One region of the Neisseria sp. P0021.S007 genome, then DNA from elsewhere that is predicted to be linked to it. Evidence: predicted binding sites of a transcription regulator. Region 1 holds the regulator's gene; each other region holds the start of a gene.
What was found. The regulator FNR, encoded in region 1, switches genes on or off when oxygen is low (the NO sensors DNR and NnrR bind a similar motif). The targets are predictions, from matches to a motif close to TTGATNNNNATCAA.

Region 1 (4,107 bases):
AGATTTTGCTAGAAGCAACGCCACGGCCTACCAAGTAGTTAGCAACTACGTTGGCACGACGCTCAGACAGAGCTTGGTTGTATTCTTCAGAACCCATGAAGTCAGTGTGACCTTCAACACGTACAGTTTGTACGCTGTCGTTGCTCAGGCGTTGAGCCAAAGAATCCAAGTTTTCTTGAGCTTCAGGACGCAGGTTGTCTTTGTCGAAGCCGAACAGAGTTTTAGTAGACAGAGAAACAGTTTCATCAACATACTCAGGAGCTTGTTGTACAGGAGCAACTGCTTCGCGGTCACCACATTCAACACGGCCTTCGGTAGCTTTGTCGAAGTAGCTGTTTTTCCAGCATTCGCCGTAGTTGTTACGGACGATTTCTTGAGATTGGCTGCTTACGGTGTAACCGTGTTTGGTGTGCGCTTCGCTGGCCATAGCGGTGCCAGAGGCAACCAAGGCAACGAACAATGCGCTTAATTTCAGCTGTTTGGTCATTTTATTCCCTCATCAAATTGTTATGCGGCGGACTAGGAAAGCAACCGCTGCAAAGTACCAATATACAGGCCGCAGTATCAAAACAGCGGCAAATCGGATATATCAGGTTGCACTATAAAGAAGCGCAAGGCAAACTGTCAATACTCGATGCCTTCAAACAATCATGAAGTGCCTGCTTCCTAGTAGTTAATCATGCCGAAAAATCAATCTTGTGTCATTAATTTAGGGCAAAATCAGACAATTCACCTACCTAAAGTTGTACAAAAACAACAAAACCCCTTTCCCTCTTCTTTCCTGAATTTCCTGTTTTCATATCATTAAAAGATATTTTCATTAAAAACAACCATTTTCAAAACTCGGGGCAAAACTGGGCAAAATATGTTAAATTACATGCCGTTTGTCGCACAAAATCCACAATAACAACGTATTCGGTACTGCTACCATGAAACTGCAACAATTACGTTACGCCCTTGAAGTTTACCGGCACAATCTGAATGTCTCTGAAGCCGCCGATGCGCTTTTCACATCCCAGCCCGGCATTTCCAAACAAATCCGCCTGCTTGAAGAAGAATTGGGTATCCAAATTTTTATCCGCAGCGGCAAGCGTGTGGTTTCCGTTTCGCAACCGGGCAAAGCCGTGTTAGAAATTTCGGAACGAATTTTGCGCGATGTACAAAACATTAAAAATATCGGCAGCGAGTTTACCGATCATGACAGCGGTTCGCTGACCATCGCGACAACGCATACCCAGGCGCGTTATGCCTTGCCCAAAATCGTTGCGGAATTTGTCAAAAACTACCCTAAGGTCAATTTGACCATCAAACAAGGCAGCCCTTCTGCGATTGCGCAAATGGTCAGCAGCGGCGAAGCAGATTTAGCAATTATTACCGAACAGATTGATGATCATCCTGAGTTAGGCAAGCTGCCCTGCTACGAATGGAACCATGCCGTGATTGTTCCGCATGACCACCCTCTTTTGGACTGCCGCAATCCTTTAAGCCTTGAAGATTTGGCTTCTTTTCCGCTGGTTACTTACGAATTTGCTTTTAATTCCGGCAGCAGCATTGCGCGTACATTTAATAAAGCGCATATTGAGCAACCTGATGTTGCCTTATCGGCTGCCGATACAGATGTATTGAAGACGTATGTCCGCTTAGGCTTGGGCGTTGGTTTGATGGCCAAAATGGCGTACGATCCCGTTGTCGATCAAGATTTACAGCTTATTGATGCGGCACACTTATTTGAACCGTCGCCCACTTGGATAGCCTTACGCTCGGATACTTACCTGCGCGGTTACGCGTATGACTTTATCCAGATGTTTGCACCGAAACTGACCAGAGAAGTAGTCGACCGCATTCTGTACACGCCGGTTGTTGAAGATTTTTCAATTTAATACCTGACTATCACTTGCGTAACTTAACAATTATTCTTTAATTCTTGTTAAAAAGGCCGTCTGAAATATTTCAGACGGCCTAAGATTCAGATAGCGTGCGAACAACCAGAAACCATTTTCTTCAAGGTTGTCGCATCTAAGATTTTGATGTGCTTGTGTTCAACCGAAATCAAGCCTTCATGATGGAATTTAGACAAGGTGCGGCTGACTGTTTCCAGCTTCAGCCCCAAATAGCTGCCGATTTCCTCACGCGACATCCGCAAGATAAAATCATTGGCGGCGAAGCCTCGTGAATAGAGACGCTGAGACAGGTTGAGCAAGAATGCTGCCAATCGCTCTTCAGCGCGCATATTGCCCAAAAGCAGCATAACGCCCTGATCTCGAACAATTTCGCGACTCATTAAGCGGAAAAAGTGAGAGCGGAGGCTGGGAATATCCTGACCGAGTTCTTCAATGTGTGTAAACGGAAGCTCGCATACCTCGCTGTCTTCCAAAGCCACAGCATCACAGCTGTGAATATGGGAACAAATCCCATCCATACCGATCAGCTCGCCCGACATAAAAAAGCCGGTTACCTGGTCTCGTCCATCTTGGCTGGCGACTGTTGTCTTAAAGAAGCCCGCACGGATGGCAAACAAAGAGGTAAATGGCTCGCCGGCACGGAACAGGTATTCACCTTTTTTCAGACGGCGGCTTTGACGGATAACCGCGTCTAATTGTGAAAATTCGTTAGGCATCAGTCCGACAGGCAAACACAGCTCGCGTAAAGAACATGTGGAACACAAGGTTTTCATTTGATGTGTTGCATTGTGTGTGGCCATAACGCACCTTTAATTTGCTTAGTTCTCTCAATCCCTGATGAAGCCGAATAACTATTGACCCATGTCAAAGTTGGCATATCATTATGAGGCATTCTACCAAACTATCGAAATTTTGACTAAAATTTTCCCTAATTTCCTTACTTCATACTACAAGCCCCGACCATGAAAATCATCCCTATCTCAAATAACACTAACACAAACAATGAATTACCGGAATTCGACCGCGAATTGATTGCCAGTTTGCCATCAAGCGGTCCACGTTATACATCCTATCCGACCGCCGACCGCTTCCATGAAGGCTTTAAAGAAGCCGAATATATCCAAGCTTTAAACCTGCGTAACATGGGCGCGCTCAACAAACCCCTTTCACTCTACATCCACATCCCCTTCTGCAATACCATCTGCTACTACTGCGGCTGCAACAAAATCATTACCAAAGACAAAAGCCGTGCCGATGCCTATATCCAGTATCTGGAAAAAGAAATGGAGTTGCTGGCACCGCATTTAGGCGGACGACACCAGCTTGCGCAACTCCACTTCGGCGGCGGCACGCCGACATTCCTAAGCGACGACCAACTCGAACGCGTCTTCGAAATGATCCGCAAATACTTCCAGCTCATCCCCAACGGCGAATACTCCATCGAAATCGACCCGCGCAAAGTCAGCCGCAAAACCGTCCTCAAACTGGGCAAACTCGGTTTCAACCGCATGAGTGTCGGCATTCAAGACTTCGATCCTAAAGTGCAGGCAGCCGTCAACCGTATCCAAAGTTACGAAGAAACCAAAGAAGTCATCGATGCCGCCCGCGAAGCAGGGTTCAAATCCGTCAGTGTCGATTTGATTTACGGCCTGCCGCACCAAAACACCGAAAGCATCAAAACCACCATCGACACGGTCTTGTCGCTTGACCCTGACCGCCTCGCCCTCTACCACTACGCCCACCTGCCGCATATCTTCAAACCGCAACGCCGTATCGACACCAATGTCGTTCCCGGCAGCGAAGAAAAACTCGATATGCTGCAATATTGCGTCCAAACCCTGACTGAGCGCGGCTACGTTTTCATTGGCATGGACCACTTTGCCAAACCTGACGACGAACTCTCCATCGCCCTCAAAGAAGGCTTCCTGCAACGCAACTTCCAAGGCTACTCAACCTATGCCGACTGCGATTTGGTAGCGATCGGTGTGTCCTCTATCGGCAAAATCGGCAGCACCTACTCCCAAAACGAGCGCGACATCGATGCCTATTACGCCGCTCTTGATGCCGGACATCTGCCGATTATGCGCGGCTACCAGCTTGATCAAGACGATATCCTGCGCCGCAACATTATTCAGGATTTAATGTGCCGCTTCTCGCTTGATTATCAAATTTACGAAAGCGTGTTCGGCATTCCGTTTAGCCGCTA
Region 2 (4,107 bases), on a different contig from region 1:
AATACGGCCAAATCGGCGGTGCAGGTTTTGACGTGTTGACACAAGAGCCGCCGCGCGACGGCAACCCTCTGCTGAAAGCCCGACTGCCCAACCTCATCGTCACGCCACACATTGCATGGGCAAGCCAAGAAGCCGCAAACCGCCTGTTTGACATCCTTTTGGATAACATCAACCGCTTCGTGGCCGGCAATCCGCAAAATCTGGTTTAATCTATGGAAAACCTGTTGATAAGGTTGTGAACAATTTTAAAGGCCGTCTGAAATATTCAGACGGCCTTTATTTATCTTTATTTATTTCATAAAGTTATCTATCAAGTAGATTAAATCATTTCATTCTTCATTGTGGATAACCCTATAAAAAGGCCGTCTGAAATACTCAGACGGCCTTTTGTTTGCCCGGGCAAATTAAATATCGTATGTGGTTGAAGCGGTATCGCCGCCCTTGCCTGTCCAGTTGGTATGGAAAAACTCGCCGCGCGGTTTGTCGGTACGCTCGTAAGTGTGCGCGCCGAAGTAGTCGCGTTGGGCTTGCAGCAGGTTGGCGGGCAGACGCTCGGAAGTGTAGCCGTCAAGGAAGGTAATTGCGGAAGCCATGCAAGGCATCGGAATACCGCACTCAATCGCTTTGGCCACCACTTTACGCCATGCAGGCAGACAAATTTCCAATACGCCTTTGAAATAAGGATCGGAACCCAAGAAGACCAAATCAGGATTGGCCTCGTATGCGTCGCGGATGTTGCCCAAGAACGCGCTGCGGATAATGCAGCCTTCGCGCCACAAGAGGGCAGTATTGCCGTAATTCAATGCCCAATCGTTGTTTTCGCTGGCTTCGCGGATCAGCATAAAGCCTTGTGCATAAGAAATGATTTTGGATGCCAACAGGGCTTGGCGTAGGGCTTCGACCCATGCGGCTTTGTCGCCTTCAATCGGGGTAATGGTTTTGCCAAACAGGCTGTTTGCTTGGGTGCGTTGGTCTTTAAACGCGGACACGCAACGTGCAAATACGGCTTCGGAAATCAGGGTCAACGGGATACCCAAATCGAGGGCATTGATGCCGGTCCATTTACCTGTACCTTTTTGACCTGCGGTATCGAGGATTTTTTCGACCAAAGGTTCGCCGTTTTCATCTCTGTAACCCAAAATCGCGGCGGTAATTTCGACCAGATAAGAATCCAGTTCGGTTTTGTTCCACTCGTTGAAGATTTGGTGCATTTCGTCATAAGACAGGCCCAAACCGTCTTTCATGAATTGGTACGCTTCGCAAATCAACTGCATGTCGCCGTATTCGATGCCGTTGTGCACCATTTTGACGAAGTGGCCCGCACCGTCACGGCCGACCCAGTCGCAGCAAGGTTCGCCTTGAGGCGTTTTGGCGGAGATGGCTTGGAAAATCGGTTTGACGGCAGGCCATGCGGCTTCATCGCCGCCGGGCATGATAGAAGGACCGTGACGCGCGCCTTCTTCACCGCCGGATACACCGGCACCGATAAAGCGGATACCTTTTGCCGCCAGCTCGTGGGTGCGGCGGGTGGAATCGGGATAGTTGGCGTTGCCGCCGTCAATAATAATGTCGCCTTGGTCCAAAAGCGGGACAAGTTGCTCGATAAAGTCGTCCACAACAGAACCAGCGCGTACCATCATCATGATTTTGCGTGGTTTTTCTAATTTATTAACCAGATCTTGCAGTGAATATGCACCGATAATATTGGTATTTTTGGCTGCGCCGTTTAAAAAATCATCTACTTTGCTAGTCGTCCGGTTGTATGCGACAACTTTAAAGCCGTTGTCGTTCATGTTGAGAATCAGGTTTTGCCCCATTACGGCAAGGCCGATTACGCCAATGTCGCCTTTCATTTTGTGAAACTCCGTTATTGATTAATTTTATCTAGCGTAACTCTAGCTGATTTACACGTTTTTAACAATCCTTAACTTTTTAATTTTTTGAAAAGATGCCTTTACGTTTCAGACGGCCTTTGCCTTTAGGAAAATAAACTATAATTTAGATTTTAAATAATAAATAGAAGATGATATTGAGTGCTGCTACAGATTGTTGATAACTTTGATTACAAAAAATTTTCAAATACTTAGCTAATATTTTTTGATGAGGATAAAGTAAGGTCGGCCTTGTTTGCAGATGTGGATAAAATTTTCCTGCCGCTCCATTCTGTGGGTAACTTTTTGCCTGTGCACAATCTTAGCTTGTTTTATACTTCTCCAATTGGAACTGATTGACTAGAGAAATAGTCAAATGGTTTTTTATTTCAAGCTATTTTCATATTTCCTTTTATTTAAGCTGGGAAAAGGCCGTCTGAAAATATGTCAATAAGGGTGTGCATATGAAGTTTTCCTTTAGTATTAAACTGTTATCCGTTTTGATTTTGGCCGCTTGTGCGCAACAGCCGGTTCAAAAGCCCCAAGTTTCCCTGCCCTCTGTATCTGTGGACAACCATGCGCCGGAGCAAGGAACAGGTCTGACGGAGCAGAAATTAATCCGCGCCAAACATTATATGGCGGCGTCTGCCAATCCGCTGGCAACTGAAGCCGGTTATGAAATTTTGAAGCGCGACGGCAGTGCGATAGATGCGATGATTGCCATGCAGACAACTTTGGGACTGGTTGAGCCGCAGTCTTCCGGATTGGGCGGCGGTGCGTTTTTGGTGTATTGGGACAATAAGGCGAAAAAGCTGACGACGTTTGATGCCCGTGAAACGGCGCCGAAAGCGGCAACGCCGGGGCTTTTCTTGGACGAAAACGGCAAACCGATGGGCTTTATGAAAGCAGTGGTCGGCGGCCGTTCGGTCGGTGTGCCGGGGATTCCAAAGCTGCTCGAAGATGTCCACAAGCGTTACGGCAAATTACCGTGGGCAAGTTTGTTTGAGAAACCGATTACTTTGGCGGAACAAGGTTTTGCTGTTTCTCCGCGTATGGCGAAATCCATCGAGCAAAATTTGGAACCCTTGCAACGTTATCCGCAAACCGCCGCTTACTTCCTGCCTGACGGCAAACCTTTGGCTGCGGGAACGGTGTTGAAAAACCCTGAATTTGCGCGTTCCGTACGTCTATTGGCGGAAAAAGGCAGTGCGCCGTTTTATCAGGGAATGCAGGCGCAGAATATTGTTCGTGCCGTTACCAGTGCTGTGGATAATCCTGGCAAAATCAGCATGGCGGATTTGAAAAACTATCAAGTTATCGAGCGTAAGCCGGTTTGTGCGCCGTATCGTGAATATGAAGTTTGCGGCATGGGCGCGCCAAGTTCCGGCGCAATCGCTTTGGGGCAGATTTTGGGCGTATTGCAGAATCAGGATATGAAAGCGTTGGGATCGGAAAATATCCACAGTTGGCGCTGGATAGGCGATGCGTCGCGGATTGCTTTTGCCGACCGTGATTATTATGTCGGCGATCCCAAGTTTGTAAACGTTCCGACCCGTGCCATGATTTCTCAAGCTTATTTGAAACCGCGTGCCGAAGAAATCCGCAAGGCTGACAAGGCATTGGAAACTATTCAGGCAGGCAAGTTTGGCAAAGCATACGCGCAGGGCATGGCGGTCGAGCTGCCGTCCACCAGCCATTTGGTGGTTGTGGATAAAGACGGTAACGTTGTATCGATGACGACTTCGATTGAAAACGCGTTCGGTTCGGGGCTGATGGCAAACGGTTATCTGCTCAACAACGAATTAACCGATTTTGCCTTCAATCCTGTCGGAGAGGATGGTAAAACGGTGGCAAATAGCGTTGCTGGTGGAAAACGTCCGCGTTCTTCGATGGCGCCGACCATTGTGATGAAAGACGGAAAACCTTATATGGCAGTCGGTTCGCCGGGTGGCAGCCGCATCATCGGTTTCGTTGCCAAAACGCTGGTGGCGCATATCGACTGGGGCATGGACATTCAGGCGGCAATCTCTCTGCCGAATATGCTTAATCGCGGCAGCCAGTATGAGATCGAGGATAAAACCGCTGCGGCGGATAAAGCAGCTGCGTTGGAAAAATTGGGCTATAAAGTTCAAATCCGCGATTTGAATTCCGGCGTGCAAGGCATTGTGATCGGCAAAGAAGGTTTACTCGGCGGCGCCGACCCGCGCCGTGAAGGCAAAGTCATGGGCGATTGATT
Region 3 (4,107 bases), on a different contig from region 1:
CAAGGCATTAATTGGCGCCTGCAGGGCTTTGCGGTCTTCTTCGCTCAGTTTGTCATACAGCTCGAAACCGTTCGGGGTTTTGTATTTCGCCAAAATGTCTTCAACCTGTTTGAAGTTGGCATCGGTTTTTTCCAACAACGCTTTGTCTTTGGCTTCGATCAGTGGACGGAACAAATCAACGATTTTTTTGGAGCCTTCCACATTGGCTTGGAAGTCGCTCAAGTCGGTATGGCTGTAACGGTCTTCTTCGCCGCTGATTTTGCTGCCGGCCACTTCTTCAATCAGTTCGGACGCGCCGCCGACCACCTTACCCGGAGGAAACGCCAATGCGTCGATTTCTTTTTGCAGTGCTTCGACATCGGTCATCAGTTTGGCTGCAATTTCCTTCACGCCGGATACGTCTTTTTCTACCCAAAGGGCGTGTTCGATACGGTGGAAGCCGGTAAATCCGGCATCTTTCGCACCGTCTTTGAAGTCGTCTTCACGCGCATCGATGACGGGGTCGAGTTCGCTGAAAAGCTCGGCAATCGGTTCGATACGTTCGTAATGGACGCGGGTGGCGGCAAACAGGGATTTGGCCTTTTCAATGTCGCCGGCTTTAACGGCTTCGGTAAAGGTTTTGGTTTTCGCCACCAGCTCTTTAACCTCGCCTTGAACGTAAGCTTTATAGTCGGCGAGCGGTTGGGACAGTTTTTCCAAATCCGCTTCGTTGGCAGTGTCTTTGAAGCCGCTGTCGGTAACAATCAGCTTACCGCGCGGATTTGTCAACAGGCCGCAAGTCATTTCGTATTCGCCCGGCAGTAGGGTAACGGTCATTTTGTCGGATAAACCCGGGGCGATGTTTTCACGCTCGTCCACCACCATCACGCCTTTCAGGATTTCCCATTCCAGCTTGCGGCCGCTGTCGTTTTTAATGTTGAACACGACTTGGCCGCTGGGGACGGTCAATTCCATCGGTTCGCAGGCAGTATCGTTCACACCGATATTGACCGAACCGTCGGCATTGGCGGCAGCGGATGCGCCTGAAGCGGCAGGCGCGGCTTTTTCGGCTTCAGGCGGCTGACACGCGGTCAAACCCAGAGCCAGCATTACAGACAAAGCAGTCAGATTGAATTTTTTCATTTTACTTCCTTCTTATTTAGTTAACGTTTTTGCTGGCGCACTGCCGCGCAAAAACCAAATCATGACGGGAACCAGATACAGCAGCCAAATCAGGACTTCGCCTTCGGTCGGGTGGTCGGTATAGCCGAAGAAACCGCCGAGCAGCACGCCTAAAGGGCTGTCTTCATGCAAATATTTCGATGTGTCGAAAGCAATATCCTGCATCACATTCCATACGCCGGCCTCATGCAGCGCGCGAAATGAACCGGCCAACAGACCGGCCGCTACCACAATCAAAAACGCGCCCGTCCAACGGAAAAACTTCGCCAAGTTCAGGCGCATACCGCCCTGATAAATCAGCGTACCGATGACAACCGCCACCAACAGACCCAACACCGCGCCTATCGGCATAGACCACGTCGGGCTTTGCTGGAACACGGCCAGCAGGAAAAACACACTCTCCAAACCTTCGCGCGCCACAGCCAAAAACGCCATGCCGACCAAGGCCCAACCCTGGCCGCTGCCGCGGTTTAAGGCCGACTGAACAGAATCCTGAAGATGCTGTTTCATCGAACGCGCGGCCTTCTTCATCCACAAAATCATGTACGTCAGCATCGCCACAGCCACCAGGCCGATGGCGCCGACCACCAATTCCTGTTCTTTTTGCGGAATCTCGCCGGTAGCGGAATGAATGCCGTAACCAATACCCAAACACATGACCGAAGCCAAAAACACGCCCAGCCAAACCTTCGGCATCAGCTCGCTGTGTCCCGACTGTTTCAAAAAACTGGCAACAATGCCGACGATCAGGGCGGCTTCGATGCCCTCGCGCAGCATAATCAATAAAGCAATCAGCATAAAAAACTCTAAAGTGAAATGTTCATTTGTTAACGCATTTATAACGCTTTATGCTTAATAACGCAAATTATTTTTATTTTTTAATAACCCCATATTTATTAAGATTTTTTAAAATAAAATAACGGACGTAATCAATAAAAACTAAAAGGCCGTCTGAATAAGGCCGTCTGAATTTTATTTTTTCAGACGGCCTTAATTTATCTAAGCAATTGTAAATAAATAATAAAAAAGTTCCATAGTATAAATTTCCCTATCAGTGATATTTTCAGAATTTATCAAATTTAAAAGGTTGATTTACAACAAAAATTAAAACCGCCTTATCTTTTATAGTTGGCATATTGCTGGTGCAATCAGCAATCCATGACATAACAAACGCATAACAAAGGAACCCTCCTATGCCACGTTTAAAACTCCACCAAATCGCTTTGGCTTTGGCCGTTTCTGCCGCGCTGACCGCCTGCGGCGAGAAAACGGCTCAAACAACCGAAACCCCTCAAGCGGCTTCTGCCGCGAGCGCTGCCGATGCTGCCGCAAGCACCGCCGCTGTTTCGGCCCCTCAAAATTCCGCCGATGTTTCTGCCGAAGACAAAGCCCTGTTGGAACGCGCGCAAACCGTGTTCAAACCTTTGCCTGATGCGGCCGAAATGCAAAAAATCCGTCCGTTTACCGAAGAGCAGGTCAAACTCGGCCAACAACTTTGGTACGAAACCCGCCTGTCCAAAGGCAACACCGTCAGCTGTAACTCCTGCCACAACTTGGCAACTGCTGGCGTAGACAACATGCCGACCAGCGCGGGCCACAAAAGCCAATTCGGCGCCCGTAACCCCCCGACTGCCCTGAATGCCGCCTTGTTGGGAAGCCAATTCTGGGACGGCCGTGCCGCCGATGTGGAAGAACAAGCCGGCGGCCCATTGCTCAACCCGGTTGAAATGGCCAACGCGACCGAAGCCGATGCCGCCGCCAAAATCGCCGGTATCCCTGAATACCAAGAAAAATTCAAAGCCGCATTCCCTGAAGACGGCGCGGTTTCCTTTAAAAACATCACCACTGCATTGGGCGCGTTTGAACGTACCCTGCTGACTCCGACCCGTTGGGACGACTACCTGAAAGGCAACGTATCTGCCCTGAGCGAACAAGAACGCAAAGGCGTACGCGCATTTATGGACAACGGCTGTATCGCTTGTCACAACGGCGTCAACTTGGGCGGTACCATGTTCCAAAAATTCGGTTTGGTGGATGGTCCTTACTGGAAACACATCGACGATCCTAAACACGACAAAGGCCGTGCGGACGTAACCAAAAAAGCCGAAGACGAATTCTTCTTCCGTGTTCCCGGCTTGAGAAACGTTGAACGTACCTATCCATACTTCCACAACGGCAGCGTTTGGGAATTGGATAAAGCCGTCAACATCATGGCGAAAGCTCAATTGGGTAAAACCCTGGCTCCGGAAGACACTGAAAACATCGTTGCCTTCTTGAAAGCCCTTTCCGGCAATGTTCCGGAGTCTGCCCGAACCATGCCTGAGCTGCCCGTCTCCCACGATGTCAAATCCCAACCTGACAACAAATAAGGGTTAGCATAAAACAAGGCCGTCTGAAAATCCGTTTCAGACGGCCTTTTTGCTGCCGGCCATATGGGCAGCTTTGTTTCACGATTGCGCACAATATGGTAATCTTGAGCCGATTTTCACCATACATCCGAAAGGAACATCATGAGCCTGATTATTGAAGACTTGCAAGAAGGCCACGGCAAAGAAGCCGTCAAAGGCAAAGAAATCACCGTACATTACACCGGCTGGTTGGAAGACGGTACCAAATTCGACTCCAGCCTCGACCGCCGTCAACCGCTGACCATCACTCTGGGCGTCGGCCAAGTGATTAAAGGCTGGGACGAAGGCTTCGGCGGCATGAAAGAAGGCGGCAAACGCAAGCTGACCATTCCTTCCGAAATGGGCTACGGCGCACACGGTGCCGGCGGCGTGATTCCTCCGCACGCGACTTTGATTTTTGAAGTCGAGCTGCTGAAAGTGTACGAATAAGCATTTGACGCTTCAAAAGACCGAGGCCGTCTGAAACCCGAAGTTTGGTTTTTCAGACGGCCTGTTTTTATCAAGATTCGGTATAATGCCCTCTTTTACAAGCAAACCA

Region 2: gnd (decarboxylating NADP(+)-dependent phosphogluconate dehydrogenase) is a predicted target of FNR. The motif match lies at 2,098-2,111, and genes of this name have one in related genera.
Region 3: ACTHUR_RS03125 (cytochrome-c peroxidase) is a predicted target of FNR. The motif match lies at 2,249-2,262, and genes of this name have one in related genera.

Annotation. Positions count from the first base shown of each region.
Region 1 covers NZ_JBQCXA010000004.1:97,715-101,821, reverse strand. Annotated here, with positions in the region: gene ACTHUR_RS07020 (OmpA family protein) at 1-487, opposite strand, end outside; gene ACTHUR_RS07015 (CysB family HTH-type transcriptional regulator) at 930-1,880, shown strand; gene fnr (fumarate/nitrate reduction transcriptional regulator Fnr) at 1,967-2,701, opposite strand; gene hemN (oxygen-independent coproporphyrinogen III oxidase) at 2,864-4,107, shown strand, end outside.
Region 2 covers NZ_JBQCXA010000002.1:40,892-44,998, forward strand. Annotated here, with positions in the region: gene ACTHUR_RS03230 (D-2-hydroxyacid dehydrogenase) at 1-209, shown strand, start outside; gene gnd (decarboxylating NADP(+)-dependent phosphogluconate dehydrogenase) at 405-1,853, opposite strand; gene ggt (gamma-glutamyltransferase) at 2,336-4,105, shown strand.
Region 3 covers NZ_JBQCXA010000002.1:21,261-25,367, forward strand. Annotated here, with positions in the region: gene efeO (iron uptake system protein EfeO) at 1-1,122, opposite strand, end outside; gene efeU (iron uptake transporter permease EfeU) at 1,135-1,959, opposite strand; gene ACTHUR_RS03125 (cytochrome-c peroxidase) at 2,355-3,530, shown strand; gene ACTHUR_RS03130 (FKBP-type peptidyl-prolyl cis-trans isomerase) at 3,669-3,998, shown strand.